Regions from separate parts of the Anaerobacillus sp. MEB173 genome, predicted to be linked through region 2. Evidence: riboswitches for the same ligand, from Rfam matches in the RefSeq annotation. Region 2 holds a riboswitch; the other holds the start of a gene.
What was found. Region 2 has a riboswitch for cyclic di-GMP ahead of ACJ2A9_RS23295 (stalk domain-containing protein). Riboswitches for the same ligand answer to the same signal wherever they lie in the genome.
Positions count from the first base shown of each region.

Region 1: another riboswitch for cyclic di-GMP. It lies ahead of ACJ2A9_RS13800 (anti-repressor SinI family protein); the one in region 2 lies ahead of ACJ2A9_RS23295 (stalk domain-containing protein).

Region 1 covers NZ_JBJMAU010000006.1:76,076-81,409, reverse strand. Annotated here, with positions in the region: gene hpf (ribosome hibernation-promoting factor, HPF/YfiA family) at 1-206, opposite strand, end outside; gene ACJ2A9_RS13810 (cold shock domain-containing protein) at 521-718, opposite strand; gene ACJ2A9_RS13805 (helix-turn-helix domain-containing protein) at 1,550-1,879, shown strand; gene ACJ2A9_RS13800 (anti-repressor SinI family protein) at 1,865-2,026, opposite strand; cyclic di-GMP riboswitch class I at 2,045-2,137, opposite strand; gene ACJ2A9_RS13795 (flagellar protein FliT) at 2,409-2,759, opposite strand; gene fliS (flagellar export chaperone FliS) at 2,759-3,163, opposite strand; gene ACJ2A9_RS13785 (flagellar hook-associated protein 2) at 3,191-4,996, opposite strand; gene ACJ2A9_RS13780 (flagellar protein FlaG) at 5,195-5,334, opposite strand, start outside.
Region 2 covers NZ_JBJMAU010000037.1:1,221-6,554, reverse strand. Annotated here, with positions in the region: gene ACJ2A9_RS23300 (carboxypeptidase regulatory-like domain-containing protein) at 116-802, shown strand; cyclic di-GMP riboswitch class I at 1,244-1,327, shown strand; gene ACJ2A9_RS23295 (stalk domain-containing protein) at 1,357-2,244, shown strand; gene ACJ2A9_RS23290 (copper amine oxidase N-terminal domain-containing protein) at 2,463-3,392, opposite strand; gene ACJ2A9_RS23285 (hypothetical protein) at 3,337-3,912, opposite strand; gene ACJ2A9_RS23280 (TolC family protein) at 4,344-5,334, shown strand, end outside.

The sequences.
Region 1 (5,334 bases), on a different contig from region 2:
TGAGTTTCCTCAGCACGTAATAGTAATTGTGCCATTGGAATTGTTACCTCAATAATGTGTTGATTGTTGAGCACTTGCATACGTACATTCACATCAGAAGTTGGAGTATCGTCGAAGTATCGCTCTAATTTACCAACCTTTTTCTCGACATAGTTTCTTAAAGCTGGAGTTATTTCAATGTTTTCACCACGAATGTTATAGTTCATATAAAAAACTCCTCCTTTCTTATACTTACATAATTCTATTTCCTTAAATTCTTTTCCTTCTAAAACTTTGAAAATATTTGTCGTTTTTGTGAAGGAATAAACATCATCAACCCTAAATAAGGTTACCCATTACCAAACTAAATATACAACCAAACATTTGTTAAGTAAACGTAACTTTCTGTGACAAAAGAAGTTCCGCGATGCATTTCAGCTTAACTAACATTAAGCTATTTAAATATAAAAACCCACCCCCGTAAAGAGGTGGGATGTAATCGCTATATTCATCTAGTCCCCATTTTGTCCAGGAATGTGAATTAAAGCTTGTTTACGTTTGCCGCTTGTGGTCCGCGAGCACCTTCTACGATTTCGAATTCAACTTCTTGTCCTTCGTCTAAAGTTTTGAATCCTTCAGATTGAATAGCAGAGAAGTGTACAAACACATCGTCTCCATCTTCACGTTCGATAAACCCAAAACCTTTTTCTGCGTTAAACCATTTTACTTTTCCTTGCATGTTTCACATTCCCTTCATAAATAAAATCCAGTGGAGGCAGTGTATGAAATCCCTTCCACAATTTCAATATAACAATAGCACTATCTGTAGTCAAACTATTTCGTCATCTTAAATTCGACAACTCTTTGTCGAATTTCCTTTGCTACATTTCCTCACTTCTCCATCTTACATACTAGGACAAAATACATCAAAAATTGTTAAAAAGTCATAAAAAATGTCAGAAAATTATTGCAATTAGGGTAACCCTCTCATATAATAAAGAAGTAGTGATCAGTCAGGTACCAAAAAGAACTAGTCCATACATACTACAAACTTTCACACCACATAAACATAACTACCTTGCTTCTTACTTCTATATCGCCCCTTGTCATACCCCCGGACAACTGGTCAGTCATATTCAAGCATGTTCACAGCTACATAATTTCTACCCATTACAGTGACCATGCAACAAACTTGCTGCTAGTCGGCTTCCGTCGATCTCGTTTCATTAACAGCTACTCCATTCATTCTAGCCATGTATCACTTCAGCACAAGTTTGCAGTTTAGCGGTAAAATGCCACAGAGATGTAGGTGCATATACGATTAGAATAATTCTCTTATTATAGTGGACTACAATTTCTGTGGCGTTTACCGCTCCTCTATTATCCTGGGTATGTTTTATATTAGTGCTTCGCTGCCTATGCGAGGTGCTTTTTTGTCCTATTCTCCCTCTTTTAAAAAAATAAAAAAAAGAAACTTTTATAGTGGATTAGTGGGGGAACTACTATTTTCCATAGTTAAAATATGGTATTATGATAGTAAGACGATAAATTATTATACGGAGGTTTTTAAATGCTCGGTTCCCGAATTCGTGATTTACGTTCCAAAAAAGGGTTAACAATGACCGAACTTGCAAACCGTGCACAAGTTGCCAAGTCATACTTAAGTTCAGTCGAACGAAACCTTCAAACAAATCCATCTATACAATTTCTAGATAAAATTTCAAAGGAACTTAATGTTGATGTCCCTTTTTTACTAGATACGGACAAAGAAGACGTTGACAAACAATTAGATAACGAATGGATACAACTTGCGAAAGAGGCTCAAGAGTCAGGTATCTCAAAAGAACAGTTCAAGGAATTTCTTGAATTTTCAAAATGGCAAAAGCTAAGAAGGAGCTGAATAATGTCCCTTCTTAGTTTCTTTGTTTTCATTAAGAAATTTCCTGATTTCTGCAGGTGTCAGACCGATTTTCTTAGCTTCAATTAATAACCGCAACCATTCTCTATCAATGAAACTATTTTTCACCTCTATATGCGGTATGTCCAATACTATAACCTCCAATTATTCGGCAACCCAGCTATCATAGAAAAAATGCTACCTTTCCTTAGACCTGAGGCTTTGCGTCCTTACTTTTCAATAAGTTTGCCCTTTCTATTATTCCGAAAATAGAGTATTACATTAGATACCTACTGAAATCCTACGTCTTAAAAATCATTCGTTTTCCTATAGTCATTTTAATCTAATCAAATAGTAACACATTTCCAACGATTTAGTTACAATAATAGTTCCAATTTTTGTGACATATATCCACAAATATCTAGTAAATGTAATTAAATGGTAATTAATTCCCGTTGGAAATTCTAGTAAAAAAATAAAGTGCCTACAAACTGTAAGCACTTTTTGACAAAACTTGTCACTTTATGTCCTTCTATTTTTTCTTATCAAAAAATAGTCCATCCGTATATACTGATTCATAAGGATGATCGTATCGTTTGTTTGTTTCCTTTTTTCTATTTAAATCACTAATATCTCTATTAATCATCACAGATGCAATCTTTAACTTACTATTAATCTCATGATTCATCTTTACAATGACTTGCCCAAGCTTCCTCTCAGAATCGGTAGGAGTATCCTTTAATTGCTTGATGAGGTCTTCACGTTCTGCCAGAAGCTGTTCAATTCTTTCAATATAAGATTCCCGTTCTTCCTTTGGCATCTGCATCTGCAGGTGATCAAATAATTGCTTCGTCACCTCATACACAGCTTTGATCGTAGACACTATGCCTGACCACCTTGACCATGACGTTGCTTACGATCAATGGCAATAACTTCTTTCCACGTATCACGGAACTCTGTTACAAACTGTTCGGCCTCGGCAAGTGCCGCTCGATCACTTTTGACATTTGCATCAATCAAACGGCTTAAGACAAAATCATACATTCTCAACATATTTTGTCCAAGTTCACTATCCGTTTTTAATGTCACCATAAGTTCACGGATAATATTTTGCGCTTTGATGATGTTCGTATTTTTTGCCTCAACATCATTCTTTTCAATTGCCGTATTCGCTAGCTTGATAAACTTTAAGCAGCCATTATAAAGCATTAGCGTCAGTTCACCAGGTGAAGCTGTCGCTGTTGTATTTTGTTTATATTTAGCTGCATATGGGTTTGGAATGGCCATTTTTTTACCTCCTAAAAATCTCTTTTATTATTGTTGTGACCCAAATAAGTGGGAATATAAAAATTCAGCCTGACTATTTGCTTGCTGCATTGCTTTTTCCATTGCCGTAAATTGGCGCCAATGTCGATCTTCTACTTGTTGAAGACGACGCTCAAAGTTAGAAATACGATCATCAAGTGAACTAATATTTCTTCCAAGGGTAAACTGATGGTTCAAGCGCCCTTCAGCTCCGGCACGTGAAACGACCTGGTCACGTGTCGTTGCCAAGCTATCACGCATCCGTCGTGCAATCCCCTTATCAGCATTCGTCGGTCCATCTGCTGCAAAAATTTGAAAAACAGCTTCCGGATCTTGTTCAATCGCTGCTCTCAGCTTATCCTCATTAATTTGCAGCTTCCCGCGATCCATATAATTACTTGTTGTCGTAATACCTAAATCTGTCAGCTGCTTAAATGGGGCATTCTCACCAACGGCTACAGGAGTGTAAATATCAACCCGCAAGCGATTTAAGCCACTTGATAACATTTGATCATTGCGAAGCATCCCGCTTTTCGCCTTTTCCTCCCACTGCTCTGCTTCTCGCTCAGACAAAGCTTCTCTTTCCTCTTTTGTTAACGGTTTATAATCGCGATATTTCTCTTCCTTCAACTTCCCATTAATCGTATCAATCATTTCGTTATATTCATCAACGAACGCTTTGATCGTGTCGAAGATTTTTTGCGTGTCAGTATTAACTGTAAGGTTTACAGCTCCATCAGTGAATGTGTCCTTTAGGGTGATCGTTACACCGTTGACTGTGAATGTGTTTGTTGGACGTTCTGTTGCAAGACCGTTGATTGTGAATTGGGCATTTTCGCCGCCTTGTTCATTAGTCTGATCGAACTTCAAGACATTTGTTAAAAACACACTCTCCGTAAAATCAATTTCATACCCACCCGTTTCTTTCACACCTGTTGTTGGATTTTCTCCATTAGTATTAAAGTTTCCGGTTTCTTTACGGGTCATTGTAATTTTATCTGTATGTTCATCATAAAAAGCATTTAACCCAAGTTTTGAATTATTTATTTTCGTGATTACATCATTTAGAGATTCATTAGCGTTAATTTTGAAGGTGGCTTCTACAGGACCCTTTGATGTATGGGTTGTAATCCCAAATTCAACATATTCATAGCTATAATCCGCAGCAATTAAACTTCCTTTACTTAATTGTTTATTAAAAGTAAGATCACCTGTATCTTGATTGACAAGTACCTTATTTGTATCGCCTGAATTATTATAATCGGCAGCATTCGTAAAAACGCTAAACTCTACACCGTCTACTTTTATAGCAGTGATATCACTTATTCCTCCATTTTGCAGTTTAAATCTAGTTCCAGCATTATTTACCTGAATTTCTTCACCAGTAACGTTTTCCTTTACCCAATCAAAATCAGCTAGATTACCTTTCATGGAACGTAAGCTTTTACTAGGGTCAATCTTCTCGCCATTAGAAATTGATTCAGCACTCGAATTATAAGCAGCCGATGCCAAGCGGTCGACTCTTTGTATGTTATAGGTGGCATTACTTGCAGTTGCGCTGGCCGTAGCTGTTACTTTCGCAGAGTTAGAGCTAATGACCGCTTTTGACGTCATATTCGCTCTTCTCATTACACCATCAAAAATATTGTCACGAAACTTTGTCAGTAACAGGTTCATCTCCCGGTAGGAGTCGCGCTGCCACTCAAGAGTTTGACGTTGCTGTGTTAATTTATCCAAAGGCATCCGCTCTGCGCGCATGAGATCCTTCATAATTTGATTTATATCCATCCCACTGGCTAAACCAGTTATCCTCATTCGTTTAACCTCCTTACTTACACTGCACTTCTATGTAAGCAATAGCTTCTGCCTTTAATTAAGCGTTTAACTAATTCAAAAATCACTTATTATTTATATCGGTTGGTTTTTGGCGATTTTAATGAAAAATCATAAAAAAAGGCGAAAATAAAAAAGAAGTGTCGATTTTTTGCCATCAACCCTTCTTCTTAGGCCATTTTAAACGCGCTTATCTACAATAAAACCTAAATGCTCCATCATGGATGAAACCATGTCCAAAAACTCCTCCGGCGGAATTTCCCGAACAACTTCATCTGTTTCTTTATTAACGACTTGAACATAATAACGATCCAGCTTTT
Region 2 (5,334 bases):
GCATTTTTTAGTGTTGTTAGTAACCGCATGGAAGTGCGCAATATGGACTAAAGTGATAAATAGTAACAATTAGTAATAACGATAAATATTAATATAGCTTAAGGAGGGAAAAACTATGGAAATGAGAAAACTGATTTTTGGTATTAGTATATTGGTAATGGTAATAGCTATCTTGTTACCTCTACAACCCGGTGGTGAAAAAGTTTTTGCAGAAGGTGATGCAATCGTAAAGGGGAAAATAACCAATGACTTAGGTGAGCCTATTGAGAATGCACACTTTTCCCCTTCAGTATCTGGCGAAGTACTTGTAACATATACTGATCAGAATGGTTTTTATGAGATTGAATTACCAGAGGGAACTTATTGGTTTAAAGTATATGCTGAGGGTTACGAAGTACAATATATAAAAGATTATCCTGTTTTATCAGGAGATGTAATTGAAATGGACTTTACAGTGATTCCTATAGAGGATTCGATAAAGAAAGAAGAATTGTTAATTTTGAATTGTAAGAGTATAGACAGAAATAAATTATTAAAAGATGTGATTAAGGTACAAGTCAATAAGGGCGTGGTTAAGCTATCTACAAAACCATACTCAGGCTTTTCTAACTCACTGTTACAAATTTATTTCTATGAAGTTGAAGATGATGCTACTATTAGAGCAGTAGAAAAGTTATTTCTAACAGCTGATAAGAACGGAAAAATTAAGCTGAAACAGGAGCTTCCACCTGGGAATTATGAAGTGTGGGTATGGTTTGATTGGTCTGATGGTATTTTTAAAGAGAAGATTAAAGTTGACTAGACATAAATTTAATGATTTTTTCTAGTGACAGCAACGGATTTTACTGATATACAGTTTGATAGAATGGAGTTTAATGAGATATTTTGTGTCACAGTTTTTTTCTTAATTTTGGTTTCCAATCAATGGTTCTTCAAAATACACTGATAGGATGTCAGCTGTTAAAGGTGGAGAAAATAAAGCAAATAATGTATTAGAGGAATACATTGCTAATATACTTATCTTGTTAAAAGATCAAATTGTTAAGTGAAAAAACGCGGAGAGTAGTCGAAATAAACTATTCTCCTTTTTTCATGGATTAAATAGGGGACATAGGAGCATGGATCGACTTTTTCTTTTGCTTTATAAGGTTGGTAATCGGTAAGGATCATTATCAACTAGCTGCGCACATATACAAATTTATTAGAATATCTACATATTTTTAATAATCTAGTATGTTATAATTTTCCTAAAAGGTATAACTAGAGAAATCTAGTGGCACAAAGCTATAGGGACTAAGGGCTTAGCCTATGTCAGCCAGCTGCCGTTACCATTGTAAATTAAGGAGGAGTTAGGTAATGAAAAAGGCAATTGTTTTAAGATCACTAGGAATTGGGTTACTAGGATTTTCGCTAGTATTTGCTCAACCGTTGGCTGCGGATGCAAACCGCGGCGGAGGAGATAACCCTGGACAAGAAAAGAAAAACACGAGCACAGAACAAAGGGTCAATGAGCAATCAGAACGTTCAGTAAAGAATGAACAGCAAAAAGAAGATAAAGAAATAGCGAAAGAGGAACAACGAGAAATACGTGATACATATCGACAAGAGAAAGAACAACTTAATGAATTAAAAAGAGAATCGAAAGAAGCCTATCAAGCAGCTAAACAGCAGCTTAAAGCGGAAATACAGCAGCATGCATCTACACTAGAACTAGAAGGCGACCTTGAAGGGGCCTTTGAATTAGAGTCTGAAGCTGTGAAGATTGATTTAAAAGATCGAGCATCTTACAAACGGCTTGGAGAACTATATGACAAAAAGAACGGCAATAAAGGAATGAAAGTTTTTGTAAATGGTACTCATCCTGTCTTTGATGTACCGCCGGTTATCAAATCGGGACGAACATTAATTCCAATTCGTGCCGTGTCAGAAGCATTAAATGCTGAGGTTGATTGGAATGCAGAAGAACAAAAAGTTACGATTAAACGTGATGGTGTTACGATCGAGCTATTCCTCGGTGAGAATATCGCTTATATTGATGGTAAAGAAATGATATTAGATGTACCAGCAGGCCTTCATAATTCCAGAACTGTTGTACCTCTACGTTTTATAAGTGAAGCATTAAACTCATTTGTTGATTGGGAACCGGAATCGGGTAGTGTCATTATTGTAGATGAGGTAGAAATAGATGAAGAGGATACGACAGAAGATTCTAACAATGATGGAGAAAATGGAGACGAAGTTTAAAGTCCCTTTTCCGTTATAGAGAGTTATCGCTAGTTGCGATAGCTCTTTTTTCTTTAGATTGGAATGAATATTGGTACCAGATACCTCACGCGTAATATTTTGTTCCTAGAAAGCACACTTAACCGAAAGCAATTTGGTTTCGGTACCGGGTGCGGCACTTATGGGTTCAAGTAAAAAAAAGAATGACATAGCGAATGTCATTCCTTTTTCGACCAACCTTATTTAATCGCTATACTTTTGTTTGAAGAATTCCATTTGACGTCTTTTCCTAATTGTTCACTTACAAATCGAAGTGGAACGAAAGTCGTGCCGCGAATAATTTCAGGTGCAACGTCGATCCAGCGAGAAGAACCATTGACTTTTACGTTTCGATTGTTTTCTCTCAGGACAATTGTTGTTCCATCTAATTTAACGGTTATAGAACGATTCGTACCGTTCCATGTGACATCTGCACCGAGCTGTTCACTGACAAAACGTAATGGTATTAGAGTTGTTCCGCTCTTAATATAAGGTGCTTCAGTTAAGGTAATTCGATTACCGTTAACTGTACCGATTTTATTATTTAAGTAGATAACGATTGTATTATTTGGAGAGTCATCACTCGGGTATCGTGCGATGAGTTCATATTTTCCGCTTAAATGCTGATTTCCCCAGCTGCTAGGATAAACTTCGATATAGTATGTGCCCTTTGATAGTGATCTAGAATAAGAGGAGTTGCCCCAAACAATTTGTTTTTTGCTGCTGTCATACACATTAAATCTGGCTGGTGCTGATGTATTGCTTAAACTTAGGTCAATATAACCGTCTTTATTTAATGTGATGGAATAAAAATCTCGATCAAAGCTAGAGGATAATTCTGATTTTACAGTTTGGCCAGATTTTAAACCATATGCATTTTCACGAGTATCATTTGGTTCGAATGTTTTAGTATCTTGGTTCACAGAACCTGTTGAAAAAGTTGCTAAAAGGTCATATGATCCGTTTGAATAATTATTTCCCCAGCTGCTAGGATAAACTTCGATATAGTAAGTACCCTTTGCTAGAGATTTAAAGTAAGAAGAGTTGCCCCAGACAATTTGTTTTTTGTTACTGTCATACATTGAATCTAACAGGGGCCGTTGTATTAGATAAATAGATATAGACGTCACCATTATCTGCTGTGGTCGTAATTTTATAAAAATCTCGGTCAAAGCTTGAAGGTAATGATGATGTTATATTTTTGCCTGATGTTAGTGTAAATGCATTTTCCCGTGTATCATTTGGCTCATGTGTAGCAGGATTGTGTGAACTATTGCCATCTGAGTACGTTGCTAGAAGGTCATATGAACCACTTGAGTGACTGTTTCCCCAGCTGCTAGGATAGACTTCAATATAGTAGGTCCCCTTAGTTAAAGAATTAAAATAAGAAGAGTTGCCCCAAACAATTTGCTTTTTGTTGCTATCATACACATTGAATCTAACTGGAGCTGTTGTATTCGATAAATAGATATAGATATCACCATTATCAACAGTTGTTTCGAATTTGTACCAATGTTTATCTTTACTTGATGTTAGTGTATTTGTTTCTTTTATTCCTGAAATAATATACGTTTCATTATCGTAAGTCGCACCGGTAGCTGTGATTAGTAAAGTGAAAAATAGAAGGAGTGCCGTTATTTTTTTAGACATTTTCTCAATCCTTTCGATATGTAGTTTTTTCTTTTAAATTAAGTCGTTGTTATTAGTGAAATTAGCATACAAAAATCCCATTTTTTTTAGATATTATCTCCTTTTTAAAAGATTCATAGTATTTTATTACCGGTTTACTATATCAAAAAAGAATTAAAATAAATGTCGAAAGGTAGTTGGAGAATAATAAATTTCCTGTAATTCCATTAAGAGGCAATCCCTTGTGATGGGATTCAGCTGAAAAATTTACTAGGAAGGAAACCAACTATGTCTAGCTTAAAGTATTTGTTATTAAGGAAGAATGTAGTAAAATAGGTTAGAGATTCATTTTTATATGTATTAGATTTCGCTTTTAATCAAATGCAGTGGCTGTAAATATAATAGAATCAAAAAACAAAAATTTAGCTAGTTAGAGCATTGGAGTGAGAAATATGAAGAAGTACATAACAACATTGAGTTTGGCTGGACTACTAGTATTTAATCCGTTTTCACTTGCAGTATATGCTGATAGCAATAATGTCAGTCATCAACAATCGGTAGAAGAGGGATTTGATCTCTCATTAAAGTTTGTACTGGAGAAAGCAGAAGAGGATAATAGTAATCTACTATTATTACAATATCAATGGGAAGTGCTAAAGAATCAGAAGGAGCAGACTAGAAGTGACCGAGATTCAGTGCAGGGGGATATAAGAGAACTTCGTGATGAGATTGATAAAATAGACAATGATTATAATGATGCTTTAAGAGACTATCTGCAAAGAGTCAGTGATATTGAAACCGAATATGGAGATGAAGATAGTAAGGAAAAAGAAGATGCTTTAAAGGAACTCGAACCGTTAGAAAATGCTCTTACAGTATATAACGAACAAAAGAGTGCCCTCATAAAACAACGTGAAGCATTAGAGACGCAGCTCGATCAATATGCAAAGGGAATCAAGCAACTTGAGATTGAACAGACAAAATCAACTATCCAGCGTGAAGAAGCTAAAGAGGGTATCAAGGTCATGGTAACCTCAAATTATATCAATCTTCTCATGATTGAAGAGCAGCTCAAACTGAGTCAACAATCATTGGATCTTTTAAATAAAGAACTGAAAGCTCTTGAAACGCACCAAAGAGTTGGTCTTGCTTCAGTAAGCGATGTAAGAAAATTGAATCGTGAAATTGAAACGAGAAAGAAAGAGCATGACAAGACCATTAGAGATTTTCAATTTGAATTAGCAAAGTTCACGTTTGATTTGGGGATACCATACCAATACCAAGCAAATATGAAACTGAAACCAGTTACGGTTAAGGTAAAAGAACTTCAAAAACCAAAGAAATATGAAACTCTTATTCATGACTCTTTCCAAATGCAAATTGCCGATCAGAATCTTTATTTGGCACAGTACAATTATGACAATACCTCCGCATACTATGAAA